Regions from separate parts of the [Micrococcus luteus] ATCC 49442 genome, predicted to be linked through region 1. Evidence: riboswitches for the same ligand, from Rfam matches in the RefSeq annotation. Region 1 holds a riboswitch; the other holds the start of a gene.

Region 1 (7,463 bases):
CGGAACCGACATCAGCGGTTACCTCGCGCGGCCGGACTCCGGCGGAGCAGGTCCGGCCGTGCTGGTCTGCCACGAGAACCGCGGGCTGACACCGCACATCCAGGACGTGGCGCGCCGGTTCGCGAAGGCAGGGTATACCGCGCTGGCCCTGGACCTCCTGAGCAGGGAAGGGGGAACTGCCAGCCTCGATTCGGACGCCGTTTCGGGGGCGCTGACCAAGGCAGGGGCGGCCCGTCATGTAGGCGACTTCGCGGCAGCCTTTGATTACCTCCAGGCCCAGGACTTCGTGGAGTCCGGACGCATTGCCATGAACGGATACTGTTTCGGCGGCGGCATTACCTGGCAGGCGGCTACCGAGCTGCCAGGCCTGAAAGCCACCGCAGCGTTTTATGGTCCGGCTCCGGACCTGAACAAGGTGCCGGCCATCAAAGCTGCCGCATTCGGGGTGTACGCCGAACTGGACCAGCGGATCACCGGCGCGATGCCGGCCCTCCGCGATGCCTTGGCCGCCACCACTGTGACGCATCAGCTCATCGTCTACCCGGGCGTGGACCACGCTTTCCACAATGACACCGGGGAACGCTATAACGAGGCCCAGGCGACCGCTGCGTGGAATGACACGCTGTCCTGGTTTGGGCAGCACGTCTGAGGATGCAGCAGCGGCCGACGGCGGCGGGCGGCTGTGTGCCGACCGCCGCCGTCCAACGGCCTGGGGTCACGCTACGCGGACGAAGGAAGCGCCCTGGAGCCAGCTGATGGAGTGGACCTCGGTCTTAAAACCGTCCACGCCGCCGCTGACAACCTGGCCGTTGCCGGCGAAGACGCCAACGTGACCGGCAGTGATGACAAGGTCACCCGGGGCAGGCGAGCCAACAACGCTGCCGTACTGGTAGAACTGGCCCGGGGCCAGGTCTCCAACGCTCTTACCGACCGAGCGAAGGGCCTTCTCCACCATGGCGGTGCAGTCCTGCTGTACTCCGAGCTGGCCGTAGGCCGCGGCCAGGATTGCCGAGCCGGCAGCGCCGGTCGGGGCCTGGACAGGGGCGGGAGCCTGAACCGGTGCGGAGGTTGACGCCAGCTGGATGCCGGTGTTGGCGGGAGCAGCCGGGGCGGCTGCCGGGGCTGCGGGTGCTGCCGGTGCCGGGGCGGCTGCCGGTGCCGGTGCGGCTGCCGGGGCTGCCTGACCGGCGGCGGGGATCTGGATCTGGTCGCCCGGGTAAATGATCGAGGACAGCGCCAGGCCATTGGCGGCCAGGACATCGTTGAGGGCTACGCCGTTGGCGGCAGAGATCTCGCCCAGCGTGTCGCCGGAGACGACGGTGTGGACATTGGCCGTTGCGGGGGCCGGGGCCGGAGCGACGGCTGCTACCGGTGCGCTGGACTGTGCCTGAACGTTACCCGTGCCGGAGTTGTCCGGTCCGCTGACCCCGGCGTGTGCCGGAGCGCTGAAACCGAAAAACAGGCCTGAAGCGGCGGCGACAACAAGGGCCGGCCGTCCGATCGTCAGGGCAAGGGACGTAGTAGGGGTGGTGGCGGCACGATGGCGTGCGGCAGTGTACTTCTTGGACATGGTTGATTGCCTCTCCCATGCCTGCGGGGTGAGCTGTCGGGTTCGGGTCGGAGACACCCGGCCGTGCGCCACCGTGCAGGACGGGACGCAAACGACTTAACCCCAAGGCCTCAGCTGAAGCCGTGAAAATGTGGTTCCCCCGTCCCTGCCAGTTCAATTGCGCTGGGATCCCGGGTCAGCGGCAGGGCTCGGCATACTGACGGGAATGTCCTGGCTTTGAACCAGGGCACCGAACGACCATAGCCGCTGGTTTTCCCAAATGTCACATTCCGATAACGGAATGTAGGGCCAAAACACGCTTGAAGGTGCCAGCAATTTTTCCTGGTTGTGGTAATAGCATCGCAGGTCAGGCCCCGAAACCGATATATGCCCGGTAAGCTCACCAACTATGTGTCCGATCCCACAAAACAGGCGGCCGTCCGCAGTGGCCGCAGTCCTCGTACTGGCCGTCGCCGGTTCGTTATGCGGCACGCATGCATACGCGGCAGCCGACACCCCGCCCGATGGATACCCCTCATGGCAGGACGTGGAGAAAGCCAGGCAAACCGAGGCCGGCACCGCAGCGGAAGTCGCCAGGATTGGCGACCTGCTGGGCGGATTGCAGACCCGGTCCGAAGCCCTCGGAAATGCCGCCGTCACCGCCGCCGCCGAGTATGCGGTGACCGGGGCTGAGCTTCAGGCGGTCAGTTCGAGGGTGGATGCCCTGGCCGCGCAGGTGGCCCGTGCGCAGGAGGATGCAACCCGTCATAAGAAGGAAATTGGTGCGCTCGCAGCACAGTCGTACAAGACCGGCGGGACAAACATCGGGTTCTTCGTGGCGCTCGACGCCGTGCAGACCAACAGCATGCACGGGCTGAACATCGTCCGGATCGTCAGCGACAGGACGGCGTCCCTGGTCCACAAATCAGCAGAGGCTGAGAAGGCGGCGGAGGCGCTCGCCGGCCAGGAGCGCGCGGCCAAAGCCGAACGCGAACGGCTGGCCGGGGAAGCGCAAACGAAGCTGGCCGCAGCCCGGTCGGCCCAGCAGGCGATGTCGCAGCAGGTCGCGGAGCAACAGGAACGCAGCACCGAACTCACCGCCCAGCTCGCCTCGCTCAAGGGAACAACGGCTGCAGTGGAGGGTGAGTTCCGTCAGGGTCAGGCCGCGCTGGCAGCCTTCGAAGTGTCGCAGGCGGCAAAGCGTGCGGCGGCGGAAGAGCAGGCACGCCGCCAGGCAGCGACCGCAGCGGCCCAGACCCCGGCGAAGCCAGCCCCGGCCGCCCCTGCCCCGCAGAATCCTGCTCCCGGAGTGCCTGCCCCGGCACCTCCTGCTGAAAGTCCGACGCCGAAGCCGCCGCCCGTCGTCGTCCCCTCTGTTCCGGGCGGCGGGGTCAACGACCCCGCAGGCGCCAGGAGCTACGCTGCCGGGAGGCTGTCCGCCTACGGGTGGGGCCAGGACCAGTTCCAGTGCCTGGCGCAGCTCTGGACGAAGGAATCCAACTGGCTGACCACGGCCACCAACCCGGACTCAGGTGCGTACGGCATCGCCCAGGCGCTGCCGGCCAGTAAGTATGCGAGCGCGGGAAGCGACTGGCTCACCAGCTACCGGACCCAGGTGGACTGGGGACTCGCCTATATCCTTGACCGCTACAATTCACCTTGCGCCGCGTGGAACCACTCGATAATCAGGAACTGGTACTGACCGCCTCCCGCCGCCGACCGATCCCGGCCGCGCTCAGCCGCCGGCCGGCTTGGCGAACTCCGCAGCGCTGAGGAATTCGATGCCGACGAATGGCTGGTCGCCGTCTACCCAGGCGTCATGGCCGGGCGGGATGGTGTACGAATCACCGGCGCTGATATTGATCTGGCTGTCTTCGGTTTTTACCGCAAGGGCCCCGGACACGCAGTACCCCACATGGCTGTTCTGGCACGATTCGGTTTTCACCACCGGCTTGATGCACTCCGACCAGCGCCAGCCGGGCTGGAACGTAAACCGGCCAATGGTGTAATCGCCGAGGTTGACGACGTCCACTTCTGTTTTGTCCGGGCGGCGCTTCTCGTCGGGAGCGTCATGGGATTTCGATGCCAGCTGGTTGACGTGGTTTATAGGCATGGTGTGCCGACCTTTTCCTGGGATGGTGCGCTTGCCCGCCGCCTGTCCCTGGCTGCCAGACGGTATCTGCGGCTCTTACGAGTGCCAGCATGCTCCGTGGCGGGACGCTTGTCGATCCCCAATTTCCGCCGGCGCTTCCGCGGGCACTTTCGCGGGCGCGCGATCGTTTGCGGCACAGGATGGGAGAACGGCGGACGGGGCCGCGTTAGGCTTTTCCCATGGCTGACTTCGAACGGTTCCGGGTCCTGCTGGAGGAAGAGCGCGGCAGGAAACTGGCGCTGCTTCCGGCCCTCCGCGCGGACATCTCGTCGGCCAATGCCGCCCGCCAGGATTCCAATGTTGACGATGAACATGATCCGGAGGGTGCCACCATAGCCTTCGAGCTGTCCCAGGCCTCGGCACTGCTGGATCAGAGCAGCGCCGGGCTGGCTGAGGTTGAATCCGCGCTGCAGAGAATTTCCGAGGGCACGTATGGGATGTGTGCCGTCTGCGGCCGGCCGATCGCCGAGGGCCGCCTGGAGGCGCGCCCGTGGACGCCGTACTGCATTGAGCACGCCGCAGCCGGGCGCCGGGACCGGTACGGGCACCCATGAACCAGACAGTCCAGGACGCTGCAGGTTTTATCGACGCCACCCTGCAGAACGAGGGCGCCTGGTACCGGGCTGAGGAAGTGGAATCCCGCCTGGGCGGCACACTGGGTTCCTACGGGTCGTCTGTGGGGGCTGTGCGGGGAACCATCCGGGACGCCGGCAGGAAGTTCAAAGGCCTAGGCCACGACGACGTGACAGCGCTGGCATCGCGCCTCTGGGGACAGCCGGGTCCCGGCCGCCGGCCCGTTTATGAGCGCCGGCTCGCCGCCGTGGTCCTGCTGCAGTCACGGGCGGCACTGCTTCGCCACTCCGACCTGACCCGGCTGGAGGGTTTTATCCGGTCGGCACACACTGCCGAGCTGGTGAACCCCCTGACCGCCGACGTCGTTATTCCCCTGCTTGCAGCGCTCGATGGTGCCGACCGCCAGCGGGCCGCCGTGGTGATGGCGCGCTGGCACGATGACCCTGACCCCTGGGTCCGCCACGCGGCGGCCCTGATCGATGGGATCACCGCTGGAACTGCCCGGCCACGCACCGCCTGAGACCACGCACGCCGACGACAAGGAGACGCACATGGAACACCCCTTCAACATGGAACGCTTCGTTGAGGCCCAAGACAGCGGAGGAACATACCAACAGGCACTGTCCGAGCTGCAAATCGGCGACAAGAGGGGCCACTGGATGTGGTTCGTCTTTCCGCAGATTGCAGGCCTCGGCAGCAGCCCCACGTCCCGGAAGTACGCCATCTCCTCCCTCGCCGAGGCACAGGCGTACTTGGAGCATGACGTCCTGGGGCCGCGGCTGCTCGAGTGCAGCACGGCAATAGCCGCCCACACAGGGCGCTCCGCCGTCGACATCCTCGGCAGGACTGACGCCATGAAGCTGCACTCCTCCATGACGCTGTTTCTGCGGGCGGCACCCGGCGAGACTGTTTTCAAAACGGTCCTGGCGAGGTTCTTTGACGGCGAACCTGATGCCGCCACCGACGAACTGCTCGCCGCGGCCAGGGACTGACCCGCGCGTTCAGGTCAGCCCTTTTCCGCAGGGCTGCGAAGCCGGATCAGTCCTTCCGGACTTCCACCAGTTGAACCTGCCGCAGGCGTCCTGCGTCGACCAGCGCAGTCATGTACGTGCACACAGGCTGCCTCCGGCGGTCAGTGGGGGAGCCGGGGTTGAGCAGACGCAGTCCCCGCGGCGACGTTGTGTCCCACGGGATGTGGCTGTGGCCGAAAACCAGCACATCCGAATCCGGGAAGAGTTCCTCCGCGCGTTCGTTCCTGCCCTTCGCCGTGCCTGTCTCATGCACCATGGCGAACCGCACGCCTTCCAGCACTACGCTCACTGTTTCGGGAAGCCGCCGGCGGAGTTCCTGGCCGTCATTGTTGCCGTAGACCGCCACGAGGCGGCGGCTCCGCCGTTCGAACCCGTCCAGCAATTCCGTGTTCACCCAGTCACCGGCATGGAACACCACATCAGCGCTGTCGACGGCGGCCCACACCTGGGCGGGCAGTTCACGGGCCCGCTTGGGGACGTGCGTGTCTGAGACGAGGAGGAGGCGCAGCGGCATATCTGAATCCTGCCATGCAGCCCCTGTTACTGCCCGCTGCGGCGTCGTACTCTGGGGCTGGAGGTGATTGCCATGGAGGCAGCGCAGGGCGACAGGATCATTGTTCACGGACGGACAGTCGGCTCGTCGGACCGGCACGGGGTGATCGTGGAAGTTCGCGGTCAGGAGGGACACCCGCCGTACGTCGTCCGCTTCGACGACGGACACGAAACTGTAATGTACCCCGGCGGTGATTTCGCCGTCGAACGCGGTCAGGGAGGCCAGCCGGGCTGAGCCAGTGTGACAGGTGCCCGGCACAGCGGCCGGGCACCTGTCAGACTGGAGCTATGGATCACTCCCTGACTGTCACGACCCCTGACGCTAACCGCCAGTCTCCGCCGCCGCACAAGGGTCCGCGGAATCCCGGTGATGCATGGGTGGAGGGGGACCGCGGCAGGTTCTGGGGCAGGTTCGGCGCGGCAGGTGTCCTGGCCTACGATCCCCGCAAGGGGGTCCTCCTCCAGCACCGCGCCCTATGGAGCCACAACGGCGGAACCTGGGGGCTGCCCGGCGGTGCCCTGCACCAGGGTGAGGATGCCGTGATCGGCGCCCTCCGCGAAGCATACGAGGAGGCTGCAGTGCCGGCGGATAATGTGGACGTGCTTTGGACCTCGGTGCTGGACCTCGGCTACTGGAGCTACACCACCGTTGTGGTCCTGGTGACTGAGCCCTTTGATCCCGTGATCAGCGATCCGGAAAGTCTCGAACTGGAGTGGGTCCCGCTGGATGACGTGGAAGGCAAGGAACTGCATCCCGGTTTCGCCAAAGCCTGGCCGGATCTGCGGCCCGGCCTCCTGAATCATTCGGGGCGTGGCCTGTAGCCGGCGTCAGTGGTCTTCGCCGTACTCAGCATTAACCAGGATGGGCAAATGATCGGACTTGCCCCGCGGAAGGGTTTCAACGCTTGTGATGTCCAGTCCCAGTGACGTGGCAAAGTCGAAGTGCCCCTTGAACACCTTGTAGCGGGTGTAGGTCCGGCGGTTGCTGAGCGAGAGCGCGTACCCGGAGTTCTTCATGTGCGCGTGCAGGTTCCTGGTGAAGAACGGGTAGTTGAAGTCGCCAACCATCAGTGTCATCAGGCCGCTGCCCATGCTGAGCAGCTCCGCATGGGCGGCGTGGATCTGTTTCCGGCGCAGCGAATTTGACGCGGTCAGCGGCGCCGCATGGAACGAGCCGATCACCAGCTCGTGCCGGGTCTCGTTGTCCACTACCCGCGTGCCGATCAGGCGTTCATGGGCTGGTGCAAGCACCCTGTCGTGGACGGATTTCTTCAGAGCGAAGGACTGCGTGTCAAGCGCTGTGAACCGGCTGCTGCGGTAGTAGATGGCCAGGCCCAGCCGGTTGCCCTTGGTGGTGTCCGCCAGGTGCAGCGGCCCCAGCGTGTCCGGCAGGTCGGCCGAGTCGACTTCCTGGAGGCACAGCGCGTCGATGGCAAAATTCCGTGCAAGCGCGAGGAGTTCGCCGCTCGCTTTGTGCTTGCGAAGGTTGTAGCTGATGACGCGCATTGGTGGGAGCACCTCGCTTCGAGGGTCGCGGACAGGGCCAGTTTCAGAGTCTAGCGCCAGAGCTTTCCTCTGGCCGCCTGTTTCTTGTCGTCTTTGCCGC
Region 2 (7,463 bases), 1.8 Mb from region 1:
AATTCCCGCCAGCCCGTTCATTGATGAGCAGCGCATCTGCCAGGGCCGACACCGCATCTGCGCTATTGGGCATGTCGCAGGCAAGCACCAGGGTGAACCTGGAAGGGGGTCGGCCGGTTCTATCCAGCTCCGCGAGCCCGGCGGCGATGGCGGCGGCGGGCCCGCTGAAGGCCGGCTCTTCCCGGCACCTGAGGATGCCGGCCGGCAGGTCTCCCTCACCGGGGCCCACCACCACCACGACCCGGGCACCGCCGGCTGCGGCGACCGAACGGCGCAACAGGGTGTCGCCGTCGTACGTCAGGTGCTGCTTGGGCACACCGCCAAGACGCGCGGAGCGGCCCCCGGCGAGAATCACGGCATCAAAATCGAGGCTTTCAGCGTCCACCCACCCAGCCTAGCTGCGACGGAAGGGTCAGGCCGCCCGTTCCGGCAACAGGAAGGGATCCCATGCGGGCGTCGGCTTCTCAAGTTCCTTGATCTGCCAGATGGTGCCGTGCGGCGGTTCGGGCACAATCCGCAGCTTCCACCCCATCTCGGCGGGGGTGTGATCGCCCTTGGTGTTGTTGCACCGCAGGCACGCGGCGACGAGGTTCTCCCACGAATCTGCACCGCCGCGGGATTTTGGCTGGACGTGGTCGATGGTGTGGGCACCTTTGCCGCAGTATGCACACCGGTGGCCATCGCGCCGCAGGACTCCGCGGCGGCTGACCGCGGTGTGGTGGTTGTATCGGGGGCGGATGTACCGGTTCAGGAGGATCACGGACGGGCGGCCCAGAATCTCCTGCGGACCCACGACCGGGTCGTCGCCCTCGGCTATGACGCTGGCCTTGCCCGTCAGCACAAGCACCAGCGCCCGGCGGAAGGTAACAACCGCCAGCGGTTCATATCCAGCATTCAGAACGAGAGTGCGCATGCACTTACCTCTTCGTGGCCGCACCCGTCAGGGGCACGAGGGCCGGCTGCCCCCGGCATATCCGGGCTATGGATCGACACCACAAGAGTAAACAAAAAATACCGGGATTAACTAATCCACCTCAGTCCGGGGCGACGTGTCAAATCTGCCCGGCGTCCAATCCGTGCCGGAAGGCCCGGCAGACAACAAAGGACCCCCGCCATCAGGCGGAGGTCCCTTGGAAGTTCAATCAGCTGCTAGGACACGCGGATGAAGACCGGGCCCGAACCAACGTTGGCGCTGAACACAACGGTCTGGTTGCCGTTGTAGCCGCCGTGAACAGCCTGGCCGTTGCCGGCGTAGACCGCGACGTGGGCCATGCCTGCTCCACCGTCTGCGTAATAGATGAGGTCGCCCGGCTGGGCTTCGGCTGCACTGACGGTGCGGCCGAGGCCGAGGTATCCTGCGGGCCAGTCGTGGAAGTTGATTCCGACGGCGGCGAGAGAGTTGGTGACCAGCATGGTGCAGTCCTGGTTTACGCCGAGCTGTGCGTAAGCAGCGGACAGGATGGCCTGGCCCTTGCCGCTGGCGGCAGCGGGAGCGGCGGGCGCGGCCGGGGCAGCCGGGGTGGACGACGCAACCTTGATTGCGGCAGCGGGCTGGGCGGCAGGTGCGGCAGGTGCCTCAACTGCCTCAACAACGGGCTCCGGCTCTTCAACGGGAGCCGGCGTGGTGGTCACAGCAGGCTTCTCGTAGGAGATGGCGATGGTGGAGGCAGCCGAAATGATGGCCGGCGCTGAAACCTCAACCTCAAGGTTGGAGGCCGAAGCGGCTTCCCGCTGAATGTTGGTGTCTGCGGCGTTGGCCGCAATCCCGCTGGTCAGGACCAGGCCGGAGGCAGCAGCGATAACCGCGGCCTGGCGGCCCATGCCACCGGCGTTGTCGCCGACAGCCTTGGCAATGACAGCAAGCGAGTTGGTCTTGGTGACCTCGGCGCGGTGCCGTGCAACAGTTGCACGAGTAGTCATTAAAATTTCTCTCTTTCGTGTTCCTCAGGGCCTTTTGGGCAGCCCGAGGGCTGTGGACGCGCCGGCATCTTGGGGGCACGCCGGCACGCCCCGAACGGGGATTTTTTAAGGGTTTCTAGCGAAGAAACGGGGAGTTGATCCGGATAACCGGATTTAGCCCATGGTGTAGAAGGAGGACGATCCTGTTGCCGCAACCGCGTGCAGCAACGTGCCCTGCGACGGGTTCAGCGCGCTGATCATCATGCCGTTGCCGACGTAGATACCAACGTGCGCTCCACCGTTCTGCATCACCAGGTCACCCGGGGCCGGGGTTGCGGTGGGCCGCATCGCGGTCCAGGCATTGACGCGGGGAATGCTGATGCCGGCCTGGGCGTAAACCCACTGGGTGAAGCCGGAGCAGTCCCAGCCATTGGGAGAGGTGCCCCCCCAGACGTAAGGGCTGCCGATACCGGTGTACGCAATTGCTGCCAGGCCCGAACCTGCGGCTGCAGAAACAGTGTCCGCAAGCTTGGTCTCGGCTGCACCGGCAGCGGCGGTTTCCGTTTCAGCTGCCGCTTCGGCTGCTGTTTCGGAAGCCGTGGACTGTGCACGGACCGGTTCGATCTTCGGCGCCGGCGTGGTCTCGACCACAATGCGCTCGAAGGAAACCGTGGCCGTGGGCGCGGCAGTGACGGCAAGCGCAGTCTGCGTTGAACCGGACTCGGTGGAGGCGGACACACCTGCAGTGGTGTCCGCGGCGTTGGCCGGAAGCCCCATGGTCAGGATCAGACCTGACGCAGCTGCGATGACAGCAGCCTGGCGACCTACGGTCCCGGCGTTTGCACTAACAGCCTTGGACACGGAGCCCAAGGGGTTGGTGCGAACCGTTTGCGCGCGGTGGCGCGCAGAATTATGGCGTGAAGACACGAAGGTAGCCTCTCCCAATGCCTGCGAGGTGAGCTGTCGGATTCGGATGGGAGTCACCCGGCCGCGCCGCTTCCTGGGAAGCTTTGCGACTTAACCCCAAGGCCTTCAGGATCGAAGACCAAAATTGGTTCCCCCGCCCCTGCCAGACGAATTCATGCGAACGGACCTTGAGCGGTGGCAGAGCTAGGCAATCCACTCAAGAACGTCAACTTCGGAAAAGTTGACGCGCTTTAGACGTTACAGCAGTTCAGAGCCAATGTCACATTCAGGTCACGGCAGGTCTCGGTGAATTGAGAGCTAGCGCTCATTTTGCGCTTAGAGCCAGCCTGTGGGGTCAACAACTTCGCCGTTGACCTGGACTTCAAAGTGGAGGTGGCAGCCCGTGGAGGCCCCCGTGGTGCCGCTGAGGGCCACGACATCGCCGCGGGTCACTGTCTGGCCTGTGCTGACCGTTGCGGACGACAGGTGGTTGTACGTGGTCTCCAGGCCGTTGCCATGGTCCACCACTACCCGGTTGCCGCCGCCGTACTGGTGCCAGCCGACGAACGTCACGGTGCCACTGGCAGCAGCCAGCACCGACGTACCGCACTGGGCCATGAAGTCCTGGCCGCGGTGGAAGTCCCCGGACCCGCCCGTGATGGGGCTGATCCGGAATCCGAACGGTGACGCCGTGGAAAGTTCTGCGAGCGGTGCGCCCAGGCTGCCCGCGGAGGCCGCAGGCGTAATGGAGCCGGCAGACTGCGCACTCAGCAACTGCTTGAGCTTGCCGTCGGGGTCACCCTCCGTCACAACTGAGGAGCGGCTGAAGTCGATCTGAGCCGCTGCTTCAGCGGAAATCTCGGGCTGCGGGGTTGCGGAAACCGCGGCGACGGACTGGCCGGGCTGCTGGTCGGCCATCACCGGACCCGTGACCGGAACCGTCACAGTGAGGGCCAGGCCAGTGGCCGCGAGGGCAATTCCGGCTTTCTGGCCAATACCGCTGGCGGCCGCAAAATCGGTCATCTGCCTGAACGCGCCACGCCGCTGACGCCGCGCTGCGCGCTGTACGTCGCGTGGCCTCTCCGCGGAAAATTCCTCGGCAGCCCGCGGCGCCGAAGCGGGGCCTGCCGCCCGGCGGCGGCCCCTGGAGTATTGCGTGGTCAAGAATGTTCCTCTCTGGATAGCCTGCGAAGTTAGCTGTCGGATTCGGGTCAGAGAGTTCAAAGACCCGGTCCGCCGTGGCAAGCATTTGGCGCAGGGGTATCCCGGGAGATTCTTTCGCTGGAAAGGCTTGCTGCTGACGGACTTCACCCCAAGGCAGCTTTTTGACTGCCGGTTGTGGTTCCTCCGCCTCTGCCAGTTGGTGACTTTGCACCTGATCCGCTGGCAGAGCTCGGCTCCGGATCAGGTAACGCTTTTATATCGAAGCTTGGCTTAAACTATATGCGACGAAGCGGGGAGGTAACAATTCCGTTATCTTTTGCGGAATCCGCGATGATCCGCTAGCGCGGCCCTGGAGCGGCGCTCTGGACCGCCGGGCAGCGGGGACATGACGTCCGTCAGGCGGGTCCTCTAGCGGACAGAAACGAAGACGTGCGCAGCCACTTCGGGAGGGAGCTCAAGCGCACCCTCAATGCCGGGAACCCGCACGGAAATGTACTCCCCGACGCGTTCCAGGGAAACGGAGGCACCCGGCCGAATCCCGCCTTCATCCAGCTGCACAAGCAACTCAGGTTCTACCTGGATGGGTTCTGCCAGCCGGTTCACCGTCACGCTCGATGTTGGCCCGTAGCCCAGCATGGCCTCTACGAGATTAATCACACCGGCGTCCGGAACGGAGGATGTTCCGCCCAGCGCTGCCAAGCCGGGGATGGGATTGCCGTAAGGAGATTCAGTGGGGTGGTCGAGCAGTTCATAGATGCGCCGCTCAACGCGCTCGCTCATCACATGCTCCCAGCGGCAGGCTTCGTCGTGGACGTAAGCCCAGTCCAGGCCGATGACATCAGCCAGGAGGCGCTCAGCGAGCCGGTGCTTGCGCATGACCTCGGTGGCCCGCTTGCGCCCTGTCCCGGTCAGTTCCAGATGGCGGTCGCCGGAGACCACAACCAGTCCGTCGCGCTCCATCCGGCCGATGGTTTGGGACACCGTGGGTCCGGAGTGCCGCAGCCGCTCGGCGATGCGGGCGCGAAGGGCAACGATGTTCTCTTCTTCAAGCTCCAAAATGGTTCGAAGATACATCTCCGTGGTATCGATCAGATCCGTCATCCAGCTCAGCTCCTCGAGCGCAGTACCTAGCGTTGTCCCACCGTATCGCGTCCCAGCCGCGTCGAGGTCCGGTGAAAAGCTTAGCCTATTTTGAATTTGTCCGGATAATCCCGCAGGGTGCAGATCGTCTCGTTGATTGGACTATGACGGTGCCGGTTCCCGCCCGTTCTTCTGTTTCAGGCAGAATAAAAGCGGCCCTCGTTGCAGTCGTTGCTGACTGCCGGCCACCCCACCGTCCCGGACGCCAACATGTCCACGCCGAATTGGAGCCCTTGTGAGCGAAACCAGCATCACTATTCCTGCCGACCTCCTGCCCAAGGACGGACGCTTCGGCGCGGGACCATCCAAGGTCAGGCCGGAGCAGCTTGAAGCACTCCAGGCGGCATCCCGGACCATCCTGGGTACCTCACACCGCCAGGCGCCCGTCAAGAACCTTGTGGGTTCGGTCCGCGAGGGCCTGAGCCAGTTCTTCCGCGCCCCGGAGGGCTACGAGGTTGTCCTGGGCGTCGGCGGCTCCACTGCCTTCTGGGACGTTGCAGCATTTGGCCTGGTGGAGAAGAAGGCCCAGCACCTGTCCTTCGGCGAGTTCGGCTCCAAGTTCGCCGCAGCCACCAACAATGCCCCCTTCGTGGACGCGTCCTCCATCATCAATTCCGAGCCCGGCACCCGCCCGGCGGCCCGGGCCGAAGCCGGCGTTGACGTGTACGCCTGGCCGCAGAACGAGACCTCCACCGGCGTCGCAGCTCCGGTCAAGCGTGTTGAGGGTGCCGATGCCGGCGCCCTGGTACTGGTGGACGCCACCTCCGCGGCCGGCGGCCTGGACGTGGACGTTGCCGAGACGGACGTCTACTACTTCGCACCGCAGAAGAACTTCGCTTCCGACGGCGGCCTCTGGCTGGGCCTGTTCTCCCCCGCCGCTCTGGAACGCGCGGCGCGGATCAAGGCCAGCGGCCGCTGGATCCCGGACTTCCTGGACCTTCAGACCGCGATCGATAACTCGAAGCTGAACCAGACCTACAACACCCCTTCCCTGACCACGCTGGTAACGCTGGACAACCAGGTGCAGTGGCTGAACGCCAACGGCGGCCTGGACTTCGCCAGCAAGCGCACGGCCGACTCTGCGGGCCGGATCTACGCCTGGGCGGAGGCGTCAGAGTTCGCCACCCCGTACGTGGCGAAGGCTGAAGAGCGCTCCAACGTCATCGCCACCATCGACTTCGATGACTCGATCGATGCCGCGGCCATCGCCAAGGTCCTGCGTGCCAATGGCGTGGTGGACACCGAGCCTTACCGCAAGCTGGGCCGCAACCAGCTCCGGATCGCCACGTTTGTCGCCATCGAACCGGACGACGTTTCAGCCTTGCTGGCCAGCATCGACTACGTGGTGGGCGAGCTGCGCAAGTAATCCCCCGCGCTCAGCGCGCTGCACCGGCAGCGTCAGCGTCCGACGGCGTCGTCCGGGTCTTCTTCCCGGGCGGCGCCGTTTGTGTTGTCCCCCAGCCGGGAGACAACACGAAACTGGCGCAGGCCGCGGGCCCGCCGGTCGAAGGCGAGCCGGAGCTGCCTGGCGCGGATGATCCACACCATGCCGATCAGCGCCGCAATGATCCCGGAAGCGGCGGCCACGCCCAACGACCAGCGGGCACCTGCCACGTTGGCCACCCAACCCACCAGCGGCGCCCCGATGGGTGTTCCGCCCATAAAAATGGCCATGTACAAGGCCATGACCCGGCCCCGCATGACGGGATCGGTGGTGGTCTGGACATAGCCGTTGGCACTGGTCATCATGGTGATGGCGAACAGCCCCACCGGTACCAGCGCAACGCCGAACCAGAAATAGTTTGGCGCCAGCGCCGCGAGACCGGAGGTCACGCCAAAGGCAGCGGCCGCGCCGAAGATCATCCGCAGCCTGGGCTTCCCGCGGCCGGCGGACAGCAGCGCCCCCGCCACCGAGCCGATGGCCATGATCGAATTCATAAGTCCGAACGCGCTGGCATCGAGGCCGAATTCCGTCCCCACCATGGCCGCGATGAACAGCACGAAGTTCAGCCCCAGGGTTCCCACAATGAAGACGGCCACCAGGACCACCACAATGTCCGGCCGGAACCGCACATAGCGCAGGCCCTCCCTGATCCGCCCCTTACCCGGCGCTGCGCGGGGAAGCTGCCGCAAGGTCGCCGTCGGGATCTTCCACAGGCTCAGGAGCATGGCAAGGAACGTGGCGGTGTTGATCAGGAACACCCAGCCCGGCCCCACGGCCACCGTCAGGATTCCTGCCACCGCCGGACCGATCATGCGGGCCACATTGAAGGAGGCGCTGTTCAGTGCCACGGCGTTGGGCAGGTAGTCGTCCTGCACAAGCTCTGAAACGAAGGTCTGGCGTACGGGGGCGT

The links. Region 1 has a riboswitch for cyclic di-AMP ahead of GUV69_RS02650 (C40 family peptidase). Riboswitches for the same ligand answer to the same signal wherever they lie in the genome.
Region 2: it holds a riboswitch for cyclic di-AMP, as region 1 does, so the genes downstream of both, GUV69_RS10565 (M23 family metallopeptidase) here and GUV69_RS02650 (C40 family peptidase) in region 1, are expected to answer to the same signal.

Annotation. Positions count from the first base shown of each region.
Region 1 is NZ_JAAAXP010000001.1:568,887-576,349, forward strand. It holds gene GUV69_RS02645 (dienelactone hydrolase family protein) at 1-649, shown strand, start outside; gene GUV69_RS02650 (C40 family peptidase) at 716-1,570, opposite strand; cyclic di-AMP (ydaO/yuaA leader) riboswitch at 1,574-1,744, opposite strand; gene GUV69_RS02655 (coiled-coil domain-containing protein) at 1,995-3,251, shown strand; gene GUV69_RS02660 (cupin domain-containing protein) at 3,285-3,662, opposite strand; gene GUV69_RS02665 (TraR/DksA family transcriptional regulator) at 3,881-4,255, shown strand; gene GUV69_RS02670 (DNA alkylation repair protein) at 4,252-4,794, shown strand; gene GUV69_RS02675 (DUF1810 domain-containing protein) at 4,826-5,266, shown strand; gene GUV69_RS02680 (metallophosphoesterase family protein) at 5,313-5,819, opposite strand; gene GUV69_RS02685 (DUF1918 domain-containing protein) at 5,892-6,092, shown strand; gene GUV69_RS02690 (NUDIX domain-containing protein) at 6,146-6,679, shown strand; gene GUV69_RS02695 (endonuclease/exonuclease/phosphatase family protein) at 6,686-7,363, opposite strand.
Region 2 is NZ_JAAAXP010000001.1:2,342,692-2,350,154, forward strand. It holds gene mobA (molybdenum cofactor guanylyltransferase) at 1-385, opposite strand, end outside; gene GUV69_RS10550 (HNH endonuclease) at 413-913, opposite strand; gene GUV69_RS10555 (NlpC/P60 family protein) at 1,150-1,920, opposite strand; gene GUV69_RS10560 (C40 family peptidase) at 2,074-2,760, opposite strand; cyclic di-AMP (ydaO/yuaA leader) riboswitch at 2,831-2,995, opposite strand; gene GUV69_RS10565 (M23 family metallopeptidase) at 3,142-3,969, opposite strand; cyclic di-AMP (ydaO/yuaA leader) riboswitch at 3,973-4,184, opposite strand; gene GUV69_RS10570 (iron-dependent transcriptional repressor DtxR) at 4,378-5,070, opposite strand; gene serC (phosphoserine transaminase) at 5,345-6,475, shown strand; gene GUV69_RS10580 (MFS transporter) at 6,508-7,463, opposite strand, start outside.